Linked DNA regions of Thiocystis violascens DSM 198. The protein of the gene in region 1 interacts with the protein of each later gene in a pairwise test. Links are inferred from orthologs where the notes say so. Each region holds a gene or a part of one and is shown on either strand. Other genes may lie near its edges.

The links. The genes of interacting proteins can lie anywhere in the genome.
Region 2: the proteins of rpe (region 1) and eno interact in binary tests that used the Escherichia coli proteins (3 or more experiments, as listed by UniProt). The link is inferred for Thiocystis violascens DSM 198 from one-to-one orthologs.

Annotation. Positions count from the first base shown.
Region 1 is NC_018012.1:3,799,272-3,807,136, forward strand. What follows is about bases 2,377-5,317. They hold rpe (ribulose-phosphate 3-epimerase), read left to right. Parts: upstream 2,377-3,475; coding sequence 3,476-4,159; downstream 4,160-5,317. Other genes in these bases: THIVI_RS16855 (NADP(H)-dependent aldo-keto reductase), read right to left, coding at 2,377-3,144; THIVI_RS16865 (phosphoglycolate phosphatase), read left to right, coding at 4,374-5,048; trpE (anthranilate synthase component I), read left to right, coding at 5,168-5,317. Outside these bases: THIVI_RS16840 (penicillin acylase family protein), read right to left, coding at 1-625; hemF (oxygen-dependent coproporphyrinogen oxidase), read left to right, coding at 721-1,662; THIVI_RS16850 (hypothetical protein), read left to right, coding at 1,682-1,900; more of THIVI_RS16855, read right to left, coding at 2,104-2,376; more of trpE, read left to right, coding at 5,318-6,667; THIVI_RS16875 (PhoPQ-activated protein PqaA family protein), read right to left, coding at 6,765-7,298; THIVI_RS23905 (IS1 family transposase), read right to left, coding at 7,327-7,865. UniProt on the Escherichia coli protein: Catalyzes the reversible epimerization of D-ribulose 5-phosphate to D-xylulose 5-phosphate.
Region 2 is NC_018012.1:4,324,022-4,329,964, reverse strand. What follows is about bases 2,795-5,781. They hold eno (phosphopyruvate hydratase), read right to left. Parts: upstream 4,934-5,781; coding sequence 3,656-4,933; downstream 2,795-3,655. Other genes in these bases: THIVI_RS19200 (restriction endonuclease), read right to left, coding at 5,431-5,781; THIVI_RS19205 (hypothetical protein), read right to left, coding at 5,190-5,402; ftsB (cell division protein FtsB), read right to left, coding at 3,270-3,569; ispD (2-C-methyl-D-erythritol 4-phosphate cytidylyltransferase), read right to left, coding at 2,795-3,273. Outside these bases: THIVI_RS19235 (polysaccharide deacetylase family protein), read right to left, coding at 1-728; THIVI_RS23045 (DUF2934 domain-containing protein), read left to right, coding at 1,053-1,523; THIVI_RS19225 (DUF3334 family protein), read right to left, coding at 1,737-2,405; more of ispD, read right to left, coding at 2,551-2,794; more of THIVI_RS19200, read right to left, coding at 5,782-5,943. UniProt on the Escherichia coli protein: Catalyzes the reversible conversion of 2-phosphoglycerate (2-PG) into phosphoenolpyruvate (PEP). It is essential for the degradation of carbohydrates via glycolysis.

The DNA.
Region 1 (7,865 bases):
GGAACAATTCGCGCGCCCGCGCGGAACCGATCCGCGCCGCCAGACGCAGAAAGGTCAGCTCGGCGCGCAGGTTGAACGACTGGGTCCAGGCCATGTAACCGCCGATGACCAGGCTGTCTTCCGGCTCCCAGGGGGCGGGCGCGAAACCGGCGATCCGATACTCCAGCGGCAACCGCGCGCGCGCTTCGTCCCGATAGGCATTCACCCCGGCCGCATAGGCCGCGAGCAAGTCGCGGTCGGACGCATCCAGGCTTTCCAGCGTCCGCCGGGCCTCGTGGGCGAGTCCGACGGTCCGAAAAAAGCGATCCGCCGGGAGCGCGTCCGCGCCAAACACCTCGGCCAGACGACCGCCGGCCAGTCGGCGTAGCGTATCCATCTGCCACAGACGTTCGGAGGCGACGATATAGCCCTGGGCGAACAGCAGATCCCGGAGAGTGTCCGCCGCGATGGTCGGCACCGCGTGCGGCCCGAAGCCGACGCGCACCGGGCTCGTCAAGCCGGGCAGGGCCAGTGTGCCGCTGTAAACTGGCTCGGCACGCCTGGCAAGCCAGTACAGACTCGCGGCGCCGGTCACGGCAAGGATCAGCAGGATGGACAAGACCCGGAGGAGGACGCGGCGCGACATTGACGTTTGAACCCTTGATTGGTGAACCGGAATAGCGATTTTTTCGGATCGGCCCTATCTTCTCACGATTGCCAACTCTCCAAGGAGGCCCCGCGATGCCGAATCAACCCGATACCGAGTCCGTCAAACGCTATCTGATGGCGTTGCAGGACCGAATCCGCGATGCCCTGCGCGACACCGATGGCGGCGCGGGCTTCCGGGAGGATGCCTGGGAGCGTCCGGATGGCGGTGGCGGTCGTACCCGCGTGATGCGCGACGGCATGGTTTTCGAGCAGTGCGGGCTCAATTTCTCGCATGTCTTCGGCGAACGGCTCCCGCCGTCCGCCAGCGCCCGCCGGCCCGAGCTGGCCGGGCGCCGCTTCGAGGCCATGGGCGTCTCGTTGGTTGCGCACCCCTGGAATCCCTATGTCCCCACGTCGCATCTCAACGTGCGCTTTTTCATCGCCGAAAAAGCCGGGGCGGAGCCGGTCTGGTGGTTCGGCGGCGGCTTCGATCTCACGCCCTACTATGGCTTCGATGAGGACGTCGTGCACTGGCACCGCAACGCGCGTGCGCTTTGCGAGCCCTTTGGCGAGGATCTCTATGCGCGCCTGAAACGCGGCTGCGACGAATATTTTTTCCTGAAGCACCGCAACGAACCGCGTGGCGTCGGCGGGCTTTTTTTCGATGACTTCGATCAGGGCGGGTTCGACCGCAGTTTCGCCTTCCTGCGCGCGATTGGCGATGGCTACCTGCCGGGCTATCTCCCCATCGTGCAGCGCCGCTGGGCCAAAACCTATGGCGAGCGCGAACGCGCCTTTCAGAAATACCGGCGCGGACGCTATGTCGAGTTCAATCTGCTCTATGACCGCGGAACCTTCTTCGGGCTCCAGTCGGGCGGGCGCACCGAATCCATCCTCGTCTCCATGCCGCCCGAGGTCAGTTGGCGTTATGATTTTCGGCCCGAGCCCGGTAGCCCCGAGGAAGATCTATACGAACGCTTTCTGGTGCCGCGGGAGTGGCTGGACCAAGACAGCGAATCCATGCCGTCCATTTAGCGTGTTCGCGGCTCCTCCCGTGGATGATTTCTACATGGCCACGGACGGGAAAGGCGGGTTCTGGTTCCGCGAGGTCGAGCACCAGGGCTTCAATTCGCGGCGCGATCTGTTTGGCGCGTTTGAACGCTGTGCGAGCGGGCAGGCCATGACGCGCGAAGAGGAATACGCCAACATGAACGCCGGGGTGCAATACTCCGTCCCCGCCGGGAACACCCGGAGGATTTCCCGCTCGTCCTGAATCCTGAGCTGGTTTCGGCGCGTGAAGCCATTCGTGGTTCGAGGGCCTCACCACGAACGGCTTCAGGAGACGACAGGCGGGTTCAGGGAGGGCGCGAACATCCGGAAGATTTCCCGTTCGTGAGGTGACCGTCAGCGCTCCCCGTTCGGATCAACCGCCGCCGCAAGCGCGGCGATCGCAGTCAATCCTGTGCAGACTGGCGTTCAGGGCGCCGGATTCGGCTGACTGGTATGGATCGACTCGATCTCGGCGATCACCGTCTCGTCGAGCACCAGATCGATACTGGCAAGATCGCTGTCCAACTGCTCCAGCGTGGTCGCCCCGATGATGTTAGAGGTGGTGAAGGGGCGACTGGTTACCCAGGCCAGGGCCATCTGGGCCGGATCCAGGCCGTGGCGGCGGGCCAGCGCCACATACTCGGCGGTCGCGCATTCGGCCTCGGGGTTGGAGTAACGGCTGAAGCGCTCGAACAGGGTGATGCGACCGGACGCCGGACGCTGCCCATGCAGATATTTGCCCGAGAGCACGCCAAAGGCCAGGGGCGAGTAGGCCAGCAGTCCGCATGCCTCGCGGAGCGCAATCTCCGCAAGCCCGATCTCGAAGGTGCGATTGAGCAGGCTGTAGGGATTCTGAATGCTGACCATGCGCGGCAGACCGTGCTGGTCGGCGAGCGCCAGGAAGCGCATCAGACCCCAGGGCGTCTCGTTGGACACGCCGATGTGGCGGATCTTGCCGGCCTTGATCAGATCGGTGAGCACCTCCAGCGTCTCCAGCAGCGGCACGCTTTGGTCATCGGCGGTGTGCGTGTAACCGAGCTTGCCGAAATAATTGGTCTCGCGATCCGGCCAGTGGAGTTGATAGAGATCGATCCAGTCGGTTTGCAGCCGTTGCAGGCTGGCATCCAGCGCGGTCTCGATATTGGCGCGGTCGAGCCGGTTGCGACCGCCGCGGAGATACGGCAGCCAATCCCCCGGCCCCGCGACCTTGCTGGCCAGCACGACCCGATCGCGGCAGCGGCGTGACTGGAGCCAGGTGCCGATATAGCGCTCGGTGAGCCCCTGGGTCTCGGCCAGCGGCGGCACCGGATACATCTCGGCCGTATCGATGAAATTGATCCCGGCGGCAAGGGCGCGATCCAGTTGGGCGTGGGCCTCCGCTTCGGTATTCTGCTGGCCGAAGGTCATGGTGCCGAGGCACAGCGCGCTGACCTGGATCCCCGAGTTGCCAAGTGGTCTGCGTTGCATGGCGATCTCCGTGAGGGTTGATTGATGTCGGGCGGATTCAGGCGTCCTTATTGTGGCGTCATCCGCCACCATAGGAGCCCGCTTGCGGGCGACAGCCAGCCGCTCTTGGGTCTGCCAAACACCCCATCGCCCAGAAGCAAATCCGCAAGTCGCCCGTAAGTGGGCTCCTACGTCAAAATGAGGATTGTAGCGTTTCGGCGCTGGCTCGCGTCGAGGTCGAGTGAAAATCTCGCGCGCATGGGTTAGAGTTCTCCGCTGACAAAACCACACTCAATCCTGATCCTGGCCGAGCCATCCGCGCCGAGCCACGACGACCCTGGGGGACACCACGATGGCTTCTGATCTGATCGCACCGTCCATTCTGTCGGCGGACTTCGCCCGGCTCGGCGAGGAAGTGGACAACGTCCTGGCCGCCGGCGCCGACATCGTCCATTTCGACGTCATGGACAATCATTACGTCCCGAACCTGACCATCGGTCCGCTGGTCTGCGAGGCGCTGCGCAAGCACGGGGTCACGGCACCCATCGACGTGCATCTGATGGTCAAGCCGGTGGATCGCATCATCCCCGATTTCGCCGCCGCGGGCGCGACCTATATCACCTTCCATCCGGAGGCGAGCGAGCACATCGACCGCACGCTGCAACTGATTCGCGGCGAGGGCTGCAAGTCCGGTCTGGTGTTCAATCCGGCGACGCCCCTGAGCTATCTGGATTACGTGATGGACAAGGTGGATATGATCCTGCTGATGTCGGTCAACCCCGGTTTCGGCGGTCAGAGTTTCATTCCGGCGACCTTCGAGAAGCTGCGTCAGGCGCGCCGGATGATCGACGCCTCCGGGTTCGACATCCGCCTGGAGATCGACGGCGGGGTAAAGGCGGACAACATCGCCGAGGTCAAGGCCGCTGGCGCCGATACCTTCGTGTCGGGCTCCGGAATTTTCGGCAAAGGCAAGGATTCCGACCCCCATCGCTACGACAGCATCATCCGCGAGATGCGCGCGGCGATGGCCGGTTAAACCGCGTCCGGCGCACCATGCGTCGTTTCGAGCGATCAGCCAGGTTGGCATGAATCGATCAGCGTCGGTGTCGACGCGGTTTAAGTGATTAAAGATGAAACGCTTAAACGGCGTCAGCACCGGCGTTTTCCGGTTCATGCGAGACCAGATCAATGCACAATCAGTGCATATCCCGCAAGGCGCCGTTTAATTTTTACCTGGAACGAGTCCCCGCATGTTGCAACCGAAGATGATCCTCTGTGACCTGGACGGAACGCTGGTCGACAGCGTTCCGGACCTGACCTTTTGCGTGGACGCCATGATGGAGCGGCTCGGACGCGCGCCGCGCGGCGAGGCGGCGGTGCGCACCTGGGTGGGCAACGGGGTCGAAAAGCTGGTGTGCCGGGCCTTGACCGGACAACTCGAAGGCGAGCCGGACGCCGCCGACTATTCGCTGGCCTATCCGCTCTTTCTCGAACTCTATGCCGAGAATACCTACACCCGCTCGATCCTCTATCCGGGGGTGCGCGAGGGTCTCGACTTCCTGGCGTCGGCTGGTTATCCGCTCGGTTGCGTGACCAACAAGGCCGCGCAGTTCACCGAACCGCTGCTGACCCATCTCGGGATTCGCGAGCGCTTCACGCTGGTCGTCAGCGGCGACAGCCTGCCGCGCAAGAAACCCGACCCCATGCCCCTGCTGCATGCCGCCGATCATTTCGGCGTCATGCCCGCCGAGGCCCTGATGATCGGCGACTCGGTCAGCGACGTGAAGGCGGCGCGGGCCGCCGGTTTCGGGATTATCTGCATGAGCTATGGCTATAACCATGGCGAGGATATCCGCGACTCCAACCCGGACGCGGTGATCGATTCGATGGTCGAACTCAAGGGATTGCTGGCTCCCTTGGCTTAAGTCGGAAAGCGAGTACCGCGCGATGCACATCCAGGCAAGACGAGCAATGATCGGGCGGCGATGGCGACGCCGAGACGCCTTCGCTAACCTTTGGCACTGACGTTTGCCTGGAGATTCCGATGACCCCCAAGACCTTTCGCGCCCTGGCCGATCAGGGCTACAACCGCATTCCGGTCGCCTGCGAGGTGCTGGCCGACCTCGATACCCCGCTGAGCGTCTATCTCAAGCTCGCCGGCGGACCCTATTCCTATCTGTTCGAGTCGGTGCAGGGCGGCGAAAAATGGGGCCGTTATTCGATCATCGGGTTGCCCTGCCGGACCCTGATCCGAATCGACGGACAGCGGATTCGCGTCGAGCGCGACGGCACGGTGATCGAGGAGGTCGAAACGGCCGATCCGCTCGGCTGGCTCGAAGCCTTCCAGCAACGCTTTCAGGTCGCCGAAGTTGAAGGGCTGCCGCGCTTCGTGGGCGGGCTCGTCGGTTATTTCGGCTACGACACCATCCGCTATATCGAGCCGCGTCTGGCCCTGTGTCCGAATCCGGATCAGTTGGGCACGCCGGATATCCTGCTGATGGTCTCGGACGAGGTGGTCGTGTTCGACAATCTCAGCGGGCGTCTCTACATCATCCTGCATCTCGATCCGACGGCCGGCGATACGCTGGAGGCGGGCGAGGCCCGGATCGCCGAACTCACCGAGCGCATGCGCCACGGCGCGCCGCGTCGCAACGGCGGGACAGCGCGCGAGGTTAGCGAGGCCGATTTCGTCTCCGGCTTCACCGAAGAGGGTTTCAAGCAGGCGGTCGCGCGCATCAAGGACTACATCCTCGAAGGCGACTGCATGCAGGTGGTGCTGTCGCAGCGACTCTCCATCCCCTTTCAGGCACCGCCGCTCGATCTGTACCGTGCGCTGCGCGGGCTCAATCCCTCACCCTATATGTACTTTCTGGATCTTGGCGACTTCCACATCGTCGGCTCCTCGCCCGAGATTCTGACCCGGCTGGAGGATGGCGTGGTCACGGTGCGACCCATCGCCGGCACTCGTCGCCGCGGCCACACCGAGGCCGAGGACCAGACGCTGGAGGCCGAGCTGCTGGCCGACCCCAAGGAGCTGGCCGAGCATCTGATGCTGATCGATCTGGGCCGCAACGATGCCGGGCGGGTCGCCGAGATCGGCAGCGTGCGCCTGACCGACAAGATGATCGTCGAGCGCTATTCGCACGTCATGCACATCGTCTCCAACGTGGTCGGCACGCTCCGGGAGGGCATGAGCGCGCTCGACGTGCTGCGTGCCACCTTTCCGGCCGGGACCGTCTCGGGCGCGCCCAAGATCCGCGCCATGGAGATCATCGACGAGCTGGAGCCGGTCAAGCGCGGCATCTACTCCGGCGCGGTCGGCTATCTCTCCTGGAACGGCAACATGGACACCGCCATCGCGATTCGTACCGCCGTCATCCAGGACGGCATGCTGCACATCCAGGCCGGCGCCGGCATCGTCGCCGACTCGGTGCCGGAAATGGAATGGCAGGAGACCATGAACAAGGGCCGCGCCATCTTTCGCGCCGTCACCGCCGCCGAGGTCGGGATCGATCGCTATGGCTGCGGGTTGAAGCGCGTCTGACGGCTCGGGCCAGGCGCCGCCGTACTCGCTTCCGAAGACCCGGTCATCTGGCGGTCATTCTCGCTTCCATCCCGGATCCGCCCGGTTCGGCGATGTCTCATCGACAGGCCGTGCCGGCGAAGGGCAGGGTCGCGGGCGTTACCCTGACATCGGTCGTCAGCGTCTGACGCTCGAACGAACGCGCGTTGAAGACAAGTTCCACGGCAAAGGCGCTCCATCCCCGCGTGGGCGGCGGGACGAAGCCGACATAGACCCCGTTTCCCAGGCTCGGGAGCAGGGTGCGCATCCAGGCCTCGCCGATCGTCTCCAGGCGAAAATCGCGGGCGAACGGATTCGTGGCCTGCACGAGATAGACCGCGTCCGGCGCATCCGCGGCGACGACCCGGATACTGCCGTCGTCCTCGAACGTCCAGGAGAAGCGGGGCGCCGGGGCGTCCCGCTCGACGTCGCGGATCCAGGCGAGCGAGTCAAAAGCGACATCCAGCAGACTCAACGTCTCCTCGCCCTGCCGATGGTCGGTATTGAACGTGTAGCGCAGTTGCTTCGGTTCGGGCAGGGCAGCGAAATAGAACTGCGAGGAATCGGACAGGAAGAACTGATCGCCCGCCGAATTGATCACCCGTTTCGGCATGGTGGGTAGTGCCCTTCTCTATATGATTTCACGAATGAGCTTTAACTGAGAGAGTGCTATTATAATGATGGACAAAATGCCAAATAGCTCCAATATGGTTCTCAAGCTTTTTTGAGAAAGAAAGTGCTTTTCGTACGAGCCTGGAAATACGTTGCCTGAGTGTGCAGTTGTATCGTTCGATATGATTTGTCTTTCCCGATTCCTTACCGACAGCGTAATGACGGAATTCTGGAAAAACGGATTGATAAGCTTCCCAAAAATCGGTGTAGAAATCGGCCAATTCTTGATAATCGCGTGGCAATGAATTCCATAATCCTTGCGCACCCTTAATGCCACGAGATCCGATATAAAGTCCGACAACATATCCAGAGTCACGATCTTTCGCGATCCAAACCCATTGTTTTTCATCTTTTTTCAAAACAAATGACCACAGTTCGTCGCACTCGACAACCAGTCGAAAATCAGACAACTTTGGCACGTTTAATTGGCGCGGAACGCCCTCGTATTTTTGATTGACATAGATTTGCAACCAGGATTCAGAGACATTTGCAACACGCGCGATACCAG
Region 2 (5,943 bases), 520 kb from region 1 along the record:
TTGCGGAACCAGCCGCCATTCTCGCCATCGGTGCAGGTTGTCACCAGCGGCGGGAAATCGCACCATTTGGTGCGCTCGGCGACCTCGGCGAGGAACCAGTCCAGATCCATGCCGGATTCCTGGGCGTCCGAGAGTTCGCGATCACGCACGATGACGGTGATTTCGTCGTCTCCGTAGCGGGCGATGTGCGGACGATAGCGGGCCTCCTGCCAACTCATCTCGGTCACTGGCTCGATATGCTCGCTGTCGACCAGGACATAGCGATACCCAAAGGCGCGCAGCAGCGGGATGAGTTCCATCGAGAACCCCATCTCGGGCGGCCAGAAGCCCTGGAAGCGTGGACGCCAGAGCAGATGATGGGCGATCCCGAGCCAGCGCCGCAGATGCTCCTGGCGGTCGGCCTCGGGGATCAGGGGCAGCACCGGATGGTAATAGCCAGTGCCGAGCACCTCGAACAGCGATTGATTCTGCAAGTGCCAGAGCAGCGACCCGCAGTCCACGATGCCATAGACCCGCTGTTGAAACGCCGGATCCGACAGGGTCTCCAGCAGGGTTCCGGACAGGGAAAGATGGACGCGGGCGTGGGCCTCCTGGCCCCAAAGACTGCGCGGAATGCGATCGAGGGCGAACAGGATCTCCTTGGCTTCCCAGGTCTGGTGCTCCAGAAGATCCTGGAGATTACCGGGGGGCTGATGGAGATTGAGCACGAGTGCGTGGTGAGCAATCATCGTTAACGAAACCCGGGCGGTGATGGATCGGTCAAGGATACCAAAGGCCAGCCTCAAGACACACCAGACGCCCCGCGGGAGCGCACCGGGACTTGAGCGCGTTCGCCAGCAACGCCATCCGGGCAAACCGCACGACTGCCCTGGATGTGCCCATGCCCCAAGTCATCGTTGGCCCGGACTCCCTGTCGCCGCCTGAAATTACGTGTATTCTATCCATGTCTAATGTAGATTACCGACGGTTCTGAAGAGATCGCATCACCAATGGGGTGCCAGCGACCATCCCCTTTCCGTAAAAACCAGAATCCAATAGGCGGGCAAAAAAAGATGGCTGATGACAAAATCGTAACCAAGAAAACGGCAGCCAAAAAAACGGCTCAGAAAAAAGCGGCGGACCCGAAGCCGGCTGTCGGTCGCGCGGAAGCGACAGTGGAAAAGCCTGCGGCCACTCAACCGAGCGCGCGGAAGACGACCGTGCCTGCCGCGACCGCCAAGAAGGCGCCCATCGCCAAAAAGGCTCCCGCCGAAAAAGCCGTCTCTAAAACCACGGCCACGAGAACGACGGAAGCCGCCAGGCCCAAGGCAAAACCAGCCGCCGACGACAGTTCGGTCAGCCTCAAGGGAATCGCGAATGTCTCGGCCGAGGCCCGTCAAAAAATGATCGCCGACGCGGCTTATTTCAAAGCAGAAAAACGCCATCGCGCGTCGACTCCCGAGGAACAGGCACAGGATTGGATCGAAGCGGAACACGAGATCGACGAAATCATCAATCGCGCAAAAACCATGACGAGCACGTAAACCGCGTCCGCGGCGGGAGACTTGTTTTGCCTGCCCCAGACTCCGCTGGCAGCCCTAAATCGCGAAGCGCCAGGAGGAATTCGTCACACCGCCGCGCGGTGTGGCGCGAGCGAGAAATCAATACGTTCCGCGCCGACTCCATCCCCGATGGACTCCAACGCAGCCGATACGACACGCCAACCGCGCATGCCGCACCGGCATCGGATCGCATTCCTACAGGCCCAACTCATCCAGCAGCGCCAGATCGACGAGCGATTGGGGATCCGCGAGCGACTCGTTCTGCCGGGCCTGCTCATCGACGATTCTGTCGGGATCCACTTCTTCCAGCTCGAAATCGTGCAGCTTGATGAACTCGGTCTTGTCCATCGCCAGTTCCATGTAAAAAACATTGCGACGCGCCGTGCTGAAGGCGACGCGACGCGACTGGGCGCGATCCAGATTGGTATCGATGCTGACCATGACCTCCTTGTTGATGGTGAGCATCTTCGGCTGATTCTGATTGATGCAGACCTGCAATTCATGACCGACATTGCCGGTGAAATCGCCCACGATCTGATTCATCAGCTCACCGAGCATGTTGCCGACCTCCTCGGACGTATGCTGGGTAGCCAGCTCGGACTCCGGCATGCCCATGGAGAGCATGTAGGCGCGGTAGAGTTCCATGGCGGACTGCGACGAGAAGTTGATGATGACCAAGCCGGAAAAACCGCCGTCGAACAGCACGAAACAGCCGATATCGGGCCTCAGGCAGGTGCGCGTGATCCGCTGCACCATCGGGGAATAGCTGATCTGGGTCTTGGTTGCCGCGGAGAGTACCTTTCGCACGGAATTGCACAACATCACCAGGATGTCATCGGTCGATATCGTTTTTGGCTTTTTCAACGGTCTTGCTCTCGATTTAGGTTGAGAAATCAGGAACGCGGCCAGACACCCGCGCGCCTCGGCGCCGCCCGCCCGCGCGAGTTCATCATCAATCCTTTCCACTCCACGTACTTTAGCACCACCGGTCTTTCACCTGGATTGGCGTCTACGCATCGAACGCTTCGATCCGTCCCTGCTGTCGCAGATAAAAATGGGCGAGCGGAAGATCCTCGGCCCGGGTGATTTTGAGATTGTCGGCGTGCCCCTCGATCAGGCGTGGGGCATGGCCCAGACGCTCGATGGCGGAGGCGTCGTCGGTGACCAGATCGTTCGCCTCCAGGGCGTCATGCAGTGCATGGCGCAAGAGTCCGAGCCGAAACATCTGGGGGGTATAGGCATGCCAGAGACTCGCCCGATCGACGGTGGACGTGATCCGCCCAGCGCCATTGTCGCGCTTCATGGTGTCGCGTACCGGAATCCCGAGCAGACCGCCCACGACATCCCCAAGCAGGGCGTCGATCAGGCGATCGAGATCGGCGGCCCGCAGACAGGGGCGCGCGGCATCGTGGACCAGCACCCAATCGCCCTCCGCCGCGCGACCATCAAGCGCCGCGAGCGCGTTGAGGACGGAATGGCAACGTTCCGCGCCACCCGCCGCGCGCATCACCTTGGGATGACCGGCATGGGCGGTGCTCTCCCAATAACCATCCGCCGGATCGAGCGCAACCACGACCCCACTGATCCGTTCGTCCTCAATGAACAGATCCAATGCATGATCGATTACCGCCCGACCGGCCAGGTCAAGGTACTGCTTGGGGATAGCGCTTCCCATGCGCCGTCCCACGCCGGCGGCGGGCAGGATCGCCCAGAGCGAAGGGGTTTCGTTCATGGCGCGGTCTCCGCGGTGGGCTTGGGTCGCTCGATGACCTGGATGAAGATCTCGCCGGCCTTGATCATGCCGAGTTCGCTGCGGGCACGCTCCTCCAGCGCCTCCTGGCCCTCGCCAAGATCCGCGACCTCCGCCTGAAGCACCTGATTGCGCGCCATCAGACGCGCGATCTCGGCCTCCTGGAAGGCAATTTCCTGCTTCAGCGAATGGAGTTCCGCCAGACTCCCCTGACCGACCCAGAGCCGGTACTGGAGCGCCCCCAGAAGGACGATGAGCACTGCGATCAACCAACGCATGTCGAGACCCGATTAGCCGTAAAAGCCCGGACCAGGCCCGGCCGACCCTTCGGTCAGGCGCGGTGCAGGCCCGGAACGCCGTCTCGTCAGAGCCACCTGAAGGCCGCGCGGCCCGCGTAGATCGCCTCGTCGCCCAACTGATCCTCGATGCGCATCAGTTGGTTGTACTTCGCGACCCGGTCGGAACGCGACAGCGAACCGGTCTTGATCTGACCGGTGCCCGCCGCGACCACCAGATCGGCGATGGTGGTGTCCTCGGTCTCGCCGGAGCGATGCGATACCACCGAGGTATAGCCGGCGTTGTGGGCCATGGCGATGGCTTCCATCGTCTCGGTGAGGGTGCCGATCTGGTTGACCTTGATGAGGATGGAGTTGGCGATATTCTTGTCGATGCCTTCCTGCAGGATCTTGGTATTGGTGACGAAGAGGTCGTCGCCGACGATCTGGACCTTGTCGCCAAGACGCTCGGTCAGACGCTTCCAGCCGTCCCAATCGCCCTCGGCGAGACCGTCCTCGATCGAGAGGATGGGATATTGCGACACCCAGCCAGCGAGCAGGTCGATCATGCCGTCAGCGTCGAGCGTGCGGCCCTCGCCCTGGAGATGATAGCGCCCGTCCTTGTAGAACTCGGACGCCGCCACGTCCATCCCGAGATAGATGTCGGAACCGACCTTGAAACCGGCCTTGCCAATGGCTTCCAGGATCGCCTCGATGGCGGCCTCGTTGGAGGACAGATCGGGGGCAAAACCGCCCTCGTCGCCGACCGCCGTGCCCAGACCGCGGCCATGCAGAACCGCCTTCAGGGCATGAAAGACCTCCGCGCCATAACGCACCGCCTCGCGGATGCTCGGAGCGCCGACCGGCAGGATCATGAACTCCTGGAAGTCCACGCTGTTATCGGCGTGGCTGCCGCCATTGATGATGTTCATCATCGGGACCGGCAGACGGTAGGGACCGGCGGACAGCGATCTGAACAGTGGCAGCGCCTTTTCCTGCGCCGCCGCGTGGGCCGTTGCCAACGAGACGCCGAGCAGCGCATTGGCGCCGAGCCGGCGCTTGTTGTCGGTCCCGTCGAGATCGATCATCGTCTGATCGACCGCCTTCTGATCGGCCGCATCCATGCCGAGCACGGCCTCGCGCAATTCGCCTTCGATATTGGCGACCGCGATCAGGACACCCTTGCCGAGATAGCGGGACTTGTCGCCATCGCGCAGTTCCAGCGCCTCGCGCGAGCCGGTGGACGCGCCGGACGGGACGATCGCGCGACCGATGGCGCCATCGGCGGTGATGACATCGGCCTCGACGGTCGGATTGCCGCGAGAATCCAGCACCTCACGGGCGCGGACATCGACGATTTCGGACATAACTCGTTACTCCTGAAAATGAACGTTTCGTTTCTTGATCACTCAACGGAGGGGTGCACTCTCGTTCACACCCACCTACGCAGAGTCGTTAGCCACGTGCTAAAAATCTTCGCGAAATACAACAGTGCCTTGAGGTATTGTTTTGTCAAACGGCAAGACAAGAACAATTTCTTGTAGAACACCATCATTCTATTGAATTATTTATTTTTTGCGCTAACCGGCTGTCTGAGAAACACAGCGACGGAGACAGTCCAAGTTAAGCGCCTTGTTCGGTACTTTTCTTTCTCAAAGCCATTGCCTTTCGGCTAATGTCTTCCAAACTCAAATTTTCATCCATGTCTTGCCGCCAATTAGCGTAATCTAACGGCTCTCTTTGGATAAGCGCAATGAACTTTTCTACCTCAACATTACCGAGATGCTGCGCAAGCAAATGAAAGCCTTTGGATTTAATTTCTAAATCAGTAATCATTCCAAGGATCGGCAACACATGAAGGCGGCTACCCAATTTTGAATCTGTCAAAATATGCTGGATCAACATCAAAGACTGACCGCTTCTTTACTCCGAGTTCAACACGTTCAAACATTTCCACAAGCTTCACGCTATCAACTAATTCGACCTGCGGCGCTCCTTCGCGATTGGCCTCTTGAATCGCAGCATTGGTAAACGACGACGTGGTGATAATGATGCCCTTTTCAGCACGACCGATCATGGCATTTCGGAAATCCCCAACTTGTGCACGCGACACCAGATTCCCTTTGGCGTAGCGCTTACACTGGAAAAGGACTTTGAAGCTAACGAAAGGATTTATTTCAAGTGTCCCGCGGCCATCAATCCCACCATCGGCTGAGCCACCGGTGATCTCAACATTTGCAAATCCAGATTCCCGAAGAAGTTCCCGGCATACTTTCTCAAAACCAACCGGACTCAATGACCGTAGCGTACTAATAAGATCAAGAATCTCTTCGGAAACCAGTTCTTCGGGAAAAGATTCCTCCTGTAGGGCATCGTT